Regions from separate parts of the Arthrobacter sp. sptzw42 genome, predicted to be linked through region 2. Evidence: riboswitches for the same ligand, from Rfam matches in the RefSeq annotation. Region 2 holds a riboswitch; the other holds the start of a gene.

What was found. A riboswitch is a leader RNA that binds a small molecule or an ion and turns the genes downstream of it on or off. The one in region 2 is predicted to bind cyclic di-AMP.
Region 1: linked by a shared signal. The riboswitch ahead of AC5RT4_RS14415 (C40 family peptidase) and the one ahead of AC5RT4_RS03570 (LysM peptidoglycan-binding domain-containing protein) in region 2 are both predicted to bind cyclic di-AMP.

The regions. Positions count from the first base shown of each region.
Region 1 is NZ_JBNHEX010000012.1:55,192-58,821, reverse strand. Features, by position in the region: gene AC5RT4_RS14425 (iron-dependent transcriptional repressor DtxR) at 1-211, shown strand, start outside; cyclic di-AMP (ydaO/yuaA leader) riboswitch at 356-567, shown strand; gene AC5RT4_RS14420 (M23 family metallopeptidase) at 577-1,398, shown strand; cyclic di-AMP (ydaO/yuaA leader) riboswitch at 1,527-1,707, shown strand; gene AC5RT4_RS14415 (C40 family peptidase) at 1,778-2,488, shown strand; gene AC5RT4_RS14410 (NlpC/P60 family protein) at 2,653-3,453, shown strand.
Region 2 is NZ_JBNHEX010000002.1:320,295-323,924, reverse strand. Features, by position in the region: gene AC5RT4_RS03575 (protein adenylyltransferase SelO) at 1-772, shown strand, start outside; gene AC5RT4_RS03570 (LysM peptidoglycan-binding domain-containing protein) at 874-1,725, opposite strand; cyclic di-AMP (ydaO/yuaA leader) riboswitch at 1,729-1,900, opposite strand; gene AC5RT4_RS03565 (TraR/DksA family transcriptional regulator) at 2,283-2,639, shown strand; gene AC5RT4_RS03560 (DNA alkylation repair protein) at 2,636-3,205, shown strand; gene AC5RT4_RS03555 (DUF1810 domain-containing protein) at 3,189-3,630, shown strand, end outside.

The DNA of each region.
Region 1 (3,630 bases), on a different contig from region 2:
TGCCTCTGTTGTCACCATCAGCCGGCTTGCTGAACCCATCCAGGTGGAGCCTGAGCTGCTCTCGCAGCTTGACGAGGGCGGCATCCGGCCTGGCGCTGCTGTGTCGCTGGAACGGGTGGGTGACTACATCTCCGTCCGGGTCCCGGGAATCGAAGGGGCGCTCGAGCTGCCGCCGGAGGTGGCGGCCCACGTGTTCGTGGCCCTCGCCTGAGAATCCTCGTTGGGTGTCCTACCCCATGTGAAGTGGCTTACGCAAAGATAACGGAATTGTTACTTTGCCCCTTTTGCCTCTATAGTTGAACTGAAGTTGATATTAAAGCGTTACCTGATCCGGAGCCGAGCTCTGCCAGCGGATCAGGAGCACGAGTCGTAACTGGCAGAGGCGGGGGAACCACAAGCGGCAGCCGGGGGACTGCCTTGGGGTTAAGTCCGTCAGCAGCAAGCCTCTTCCAGTGAAGGATTCCTCCGGGATATCTCTGTGCCGAAGCTTGCTTACGGCGGACCGGGTCTTTGCACTCTCTGACCCGAATCCGACAGCTAACTTCGCAGGCTTTCCAGAGAGGACCCTTCTTGACCATGCACAATTCCAGGGGACGCCGCCGCGCGCCGGTCCCTGCTTCGACACCGCGCGTTGTCGAAGTCATCACCTCGGAACGCCCCCGCGATCCGCACCGTGATGCTCGCCGGCGTCGGGGTCCCTTCCGTCAGGTCACCGAATTCGCTGCAGCCAGCGGCATCGGCCAAAAGGCCGGCGTGGCACTTGCCGCCACCGGACTGGTACTCACCGTGACCGTACCGGCCACCAGTCCCGTCATGGCCACCGATACCTTGGGATCCTCTGCCGTTGCCGCGTCAGCTGTTGCCCCGCAGCCCCAGATCACCGCAGAAGCCGGGGCCGCGATTGACTTCAGCCGTTCCGCTGTAGTCACCCAGGCGGACCCGGACGGAAAGCTGAAGCAGCTGCTCAGCGCCCAGTCTGCCGGCGCCGTAACCCGCGCTGCTTCCACGGGAAGCCTCGGTGCCCCACTCGCTGCCTTGACCACTGCTTCGCCGTTCGGCTACCGCGTCAGCCCGATCACGGGAGGCTCCGGCGACTTCCACCGCGGGCAGGACTATGTGGCCCAGTGCGGCACATCCGTCCTGGCTGCGGCCACGGGAACTGTTACCTTCGCCGGCTGGCACGAGTACGGTGGCGGCAACCGCGTTGTAGTGGACCACGGCAACGGCCTGGAAACCACGTACAACCACCTCTCCTCCTTCAGCGTGAAGGAGGGGCAGACAGTTTCCCGCGGAGACGTTGTAGCCCTCAGCGGGACCACAGGTGCCTCCACCGGCTGCCACCTGCACTTTGAGGTCCAGGTCAACGGTGAGGTCGTCGACCCCACCAGCTGGCTCTAGTCAAGTGACCGCTTGCTATCAAATCATCTTGACCTGCCGTGACCTGAATGTGACATTCACGCAAAACTGCTGTACCGTCTAACTCGCGTCAACTTTTCCGAAGTTGACGCTCTTGTGCGGATTGCCTAACTCTGCCACCGCTCAAGGTCCGTTCGCATTTCATCGTCTGGCAGGGGCGGGGGAACCAATTGTGGCCTTTAGTTTCGAAGGCCTTGGGGTTAAGTCGCAAAAGCTTCCCAGGAAGCCGCGCGGCCGGGTGACTCCCATCCGAATCCGACAGCTCACCTCGCAGGCATTGGGAGAGGCTACCTTCGTGTCTTCACGCCATAATTCGGCGCGCCACCGCGCGCAACCGGTTCGTACCAACGCCCTGGACTCCATGTCCAAGGCTGTTAGTGCCAATGCCGGGACAGTAGGTCGCCAGGCTGCAGTCATCGCTGCTGCATCCGGCCTCATCCTGACCATGGGCCTGCCAGCCAATGCAGCAGATACCACTGCTGGTATCTCCGCTTCCACCGAGTCCGGATCCGCGCAGCCCGCCCTTGCCGTCACCGCGGCACCCACGGCTACCGTTTCCTTCGAACGGCCGGTTGTGACCACCATCGCCGCTCCTGTTGTGGAGCCTGTGACAGTCCAGTCAACCTCCGATGACGAGGACGCCCCCGCCGCATCGACTGCAGCGACCGCGTCAACTGCCCCCACTGCGGCGACTGCCACCACAGCAGCAGCAAAGAAGATCGCCGAGCCCGTCGCATCCGCGGCCAGCTCGGGCATCGCGGCCATCGCTTACACCGGCATCGGCAGCCCGTACGTCTGGGGCGGCACCACCCCCAATGGCTGGGACTGCTCCGGCTTCACCCAGTGGGTCTACGCCCAGGCCGGCATCAGCATCCCCCGCGTGAACGCATGGACTGCAATGAAGCCCACGTCCACGCCGCAGCCCGGTGACCTTGTTATGCAGAACGGCGGAGCGCACGTTGGCATCTACGTCGGCAACGGCATGATGATCAGCGCCCTGAACCCCTCCCAGGGAACGCTGCTGCACTCGGTAGCCGCTACCGGCTCCTCCGCGTTCTTCACCATGAACTAGTTCTTCGACCTTACGGTCCAAGAGCTTTTTCTTTGCCCAAACACGCTTTTCGCTAAATCACACATCCCCGTTCAGGGCGTGCCGGCGTACCCCCAAGATGCCGGCACGTCCAGTCCCCTTTGGCTGCCTACATGCGGTTCGAAGGAAAACGAAAGAGAGAACTGATGACTACTCGTGCAACCGCACGGCACCGCGCCGAGGTCACCAAAACCAACTCGCTCGCCATCATTGCCAAAGCTGTCGGCGACAACGCCGGCGGCGTAGGACGCCAGGCGGCTGTTATCGCAGCGGCTTCCGGCCTTGTCCTGACCAGCGGCCTGGCAGCCAACGCTGCTGACGCCAACGTCCAGCGTGATTCCGCTCCGGCTTCCACCCTGGAAGTTGAATCAACCGTTGAGGCTCCGATTTCGGCTGCTTCCACCATCGCCATCTCCTTCGAGAAGCCGGCTGTAACCACCACCCCGGCCCCCGTAGTGGAAGCCCCCGAGCCCGAAGTCGAGGCAGAAGCTGAGGTTCAGAAAGCCGCTCCGGCTCCTGCTCCCGCCACACGGACTGCCGCTGTCGCCAAGGTGACCGCCACGGCGCCGGCAGCAGCCGCTCCGGCAGCAGCCGCGCCCGCCGTTTCTGCACCGGCAAGCGGCAAGGGTGCGGCCATCCTGTCCGCCGCCTACGCACAGCTCGGCGTTATGCAGGACTGCACCATGCTGGTTACCAACTCCCTGGCTGCCGTGGGCATCAACTTCCACGACTGGCCGGCAGGCTACCTTTCCCTGGGCCGTACGGTTAGCGCTGCAGAGGCTCAGCCGGGCGACCTCATCTACTACGCCAACGGTGGTTCCGGCATGGCGCACATCGCCGTTTACGCCGGCAACGGCCAGGCCGTCCACGGTGGCTACAACGGCAACCAGACTGTTGTCTTCAGCGCCAACGTAGGCTCCGGCCCGGTGTTCATCCGCGTCAACTGACACTCTTCCGCCACGTTTTGCATAGCTGACGAAATCCAGACAGGACCCCTGCCCTTCCGGCGGGGGTTCTGTCAGTTAACCCGGAGGGTTTGCGGGTCCCGCGCCTATTTTGGTTCGGACACGGCTGCCTCCGGCTTCAGCGATTAGCTGATAGTGCACTTCTTTGTTTACTCTTGT
Region 2 (3,630 bases):
GGAACTGGTGGCCCAGTGGATGCTGGTGGGATTCGTCCACGGCGTGATGAACACGGACAACATGACCATCTCCGGGGAAACCATCGATTATGGGCCCTGCGCTTTCATGGACGCCTTCAACCCGGCCGCGGTGTACAGCTCCATCGATGTGGGCGGGCGTTACGCCTACGCCAACCAGCCGGTTATCGCGGAATGGAATCTGGCCCGCCTGGCCGAGGCCATGCTGCCACTCTTCCATGAAGACCAGGAACAGGCCGTTGCCCCGGCGGTGGAAGTACTTGGCAAGTTCCGCCGGCAATACAGTGACGCCTGGTTCGCCGGCATGAAAACCAAACTCGGCCTGGCGGAAGCCCCGGCCGGAAGCGCGGAGGCCGAAGAGGCCTCGGAGCTGGTGGACGGGCTGGTGGCCCTGCTGAAGGACGGACCGATCGACTACACGTCCTTTTTCCGCAACCTCTCGCACGCGGCCAGGGGCAACGACCGCCCCGCCCGCGGAATGGTTCTTGACCTGGCGGCCTTCGACGCCTGGGCCGGGCGGTGGCGCGCCCTGCAACCGGACGGGGACCTGATGGACACGGTCAATCCCGCCTACATCCCGCGCAACCATTTGGTGGAGGAAGCGCTCGCCGCAGCAACGGGGGGAGACCTTGATCCCTTTACCCGGCTCCTGGACGTGGTCAGTGCCCCGTTCAATGAGAGGCCCGGGCTGGAACGCTATGCCGAAGGAGCGCCGGAGGACTTCGGCAGCTACCAGACCTTCTGCGGGACCTGAAAATCCCCACATGGTGCCGGAACCAGGGGAGACCCGATGAAGCAAAACAGGGGCGGCAGCCGGGATTAATCCCGTCTGCCGCCCCTGTTCGGGTGGTGTGACTATGCTACGCGGACGAAGGAAGCGCCGCCGAGCCAGCTGATGGAGTGGACCTCGGTCTTGAAGCCGTCCACGCCGCCGCTGACAACCTGGCCGTTGCCGGCGAAGACGCCAACGTGGCCTGCGGTGATAACCAGGTCACCGGGAGCCGGGGTGGCAACGGTGGTGCCGTACTGGTAGAACTGGCCGGGAGCGAGGTCGCCAACGCTCTTGCCAACTGCGCGGAGTGCCTTCTCCACCATGGCGGTGCAGTCCTGCTGGACGCCCAACTGGCCGTAGGCGTTGGCCAGGATGGCTGCGCCGGTGCCCGTGCCGGTGGCTGCGGGAGCTGCCGGGGCAGGTGCAGCCGGAGCAGGTACGGCAGCCGTGGAGGCGTAGGACAGGTTCATGCCGGTGTTGGCAGGAGCGGCAGCCTTGGCGGGAGCCGGGGCGGCGGCCGGAGCAACTGCAACGGAGCCGGCACCGGGGATCTGGATCTGGTCGCCGGGGTAGATGATGGCGGTGATCGCCAGGCCGTTGGCGGCCAGGACGTCGTTCAGGGCTACGCCGTGGGCTGCCGCGATGGCACCGAGGGTATCGCCGGAAACAACAGTGTGGACGTTGGCTGCGGCTGCTGCCGGGGCGGCCACTGCAGCAGCCGGTGCTGCGTAAGCCTGGGTGTTAGTGGTCTCGGTGGTGTCCGGACCGGTTACGCCTGCGTGTGCCGGGGCGCCGACACCGAAGGCAATGCCGGATGCTGCTGCAACGGCGAGCGCCGGGCGGCCAAGGGACTTGGCTGACACAGCCAAGCCCTGGAGCGCGATTGAGCGGGCCGGAGTCGCGCGGTGACGGGCGGTGATGGAATTTTTTGACACGGTTGATCGCCTCTCCCATGCCTGCGGGGTGAGCTGTCGGGTTCGGGTTGGAGATACCCGGCCGGGAGCACATCCGGAAAAAGCGGAGGTGCTATCGACTTAACCCCAAGGCCTCATATGAGGCCGCGGAAACTTGGTTCCCCCGTCCCTGCCAGCTGAAGAGCGTTGGTTCCCGGGTCAGTGGCAGGGCTCGGCATACTGAGGGGAATGTCCCGTCTGGGAGGGACACCTGAAGACCCTAACCCGCGCGGGGCCCCATTGTCACGTTTGGGTAACATACGAGGTGCTTCTACCGCATTCCGCAAACGACTGGATGGTTGCAGCACCCCAGCCTGACCTTGCGAGATAGGCGCGCCGGAGATGTGGCTCGTGTTCTTTGTCACAGACCTATAACCTCGGCGTGAAACAGGCCGCCCTGGGATTCCGCGGCAGGAGCATATCGGGCTGGAAGGAAGGCTCCGGAATTCGGCCAGGCAACCGGGGCCCAGCGTGGCAGGCACGGCCTGGAACCGCTCCGGTGACGGGGAACAGGCACTGACCGCGCGTAGGCTTTTGCCATGCCTGACTACGAAAGGTTCCGGATCCTGCTGGAGGAGGAGCGGGAGCGCAAAGTTGCTCTCCTCCCGGCCCTCCGCGAGGACATCGCCTCGGCAAACTCGGCCCGGCAGGACTCGAATGTGGATGACGAGCATGACCCCGAAGGCGCCACCATCGCCTTCGAGCTGTCCCAGGCTTCGGCCCTGCTGCAGCAGAGCAGTGCCGGGCTCCACCAGGTGGACGCAGCCCTGGCCAGGATCGCCGCCGGCACCTACGGCACCTGCGCCGTCTGCGGTGAAGCCATTGCCGAGGGCAGGCTGGAGGCAAGGCCGTGGACGCCGTTCTGCATCCGGCACGCCGCGCCAGGCCGCCGATGACCAGCGGCAGGGAGCAGGTGGCGGCTGCCGCCGCATTTATTGACCGCACCCTGCAGAATGAGGGCGCCTGGTACCGGGCGGACGACGTCGAGGCCCGGCTGGGCGGTCAGCTGGCCTCCTACGGTTCTTCAGTGGGCGCTGTCCGGGGAACGGTCCGCGACGCCCTGCGCAAGTTCAAGGATTTTGATCACGACGGCGTTATGCAGCTCGCGTCCGCCCTGTGGGGCCAGCCACGGCCCGGCTCAAGGGCCGTTTATGAACGCCGCTTCGCCGCCGTCGTCCTGCTGCAGTCCAAAGTGTCACTCCTGCGCCACACGGACCTGACCCGGGTTGAGGGCTTCCTGCGGACTGCCGCGACCCAAGAACTGGCCGGCCCCCTGCTGGCCGATGTTGTGGCGCCGTTTTTGGCACGGCTTGACGGACGCGGGCGGCAACGTGCCAATGTCGTCCTCGCCCGCTGGCTGACGGACCCGGACAGCCAGTTGCGCCGCGCAGCGGACTATCTTGAACAGCATTCAGAACCCGAAGCCCCACCACAAGGAGACACCCATGAACGGACCCTTTGACCTTGAACGATTCGTCCACGCCCAGGACAGCGGCGGAACGTACGACCAGGCACTGGCGGAACTGCAGATGGGCAGTAAGTCCGGCCACTGGATGTGGTTCATCTTTCCCCAGCTCGCCGGCCTGGGACAGAGCGACATGTCCCGCCGGTACGCCATCAGCTCCCTCGCTGAAGCCCGGGAGTACCTGGACCATGAGGTGCTGGGCCCGCGGCTGCTCGACTGCGCCCTGGCCCTTACCAACCATGCAGGCCGCACCGCAGAGGACATCCTGGGCGGCATCGATGCCCGGAAGCTGCACTCGTCCATGACGCTGTTCCTGCGCGCGGCACCCGGCGAAACCGTCTTCAAGACCGTCCTGGCCAAGTTTTTTGACGGACAGCCGGACGCCGCGACTGATGAGCTGCTGGCGGGCCAGGACGCGACCT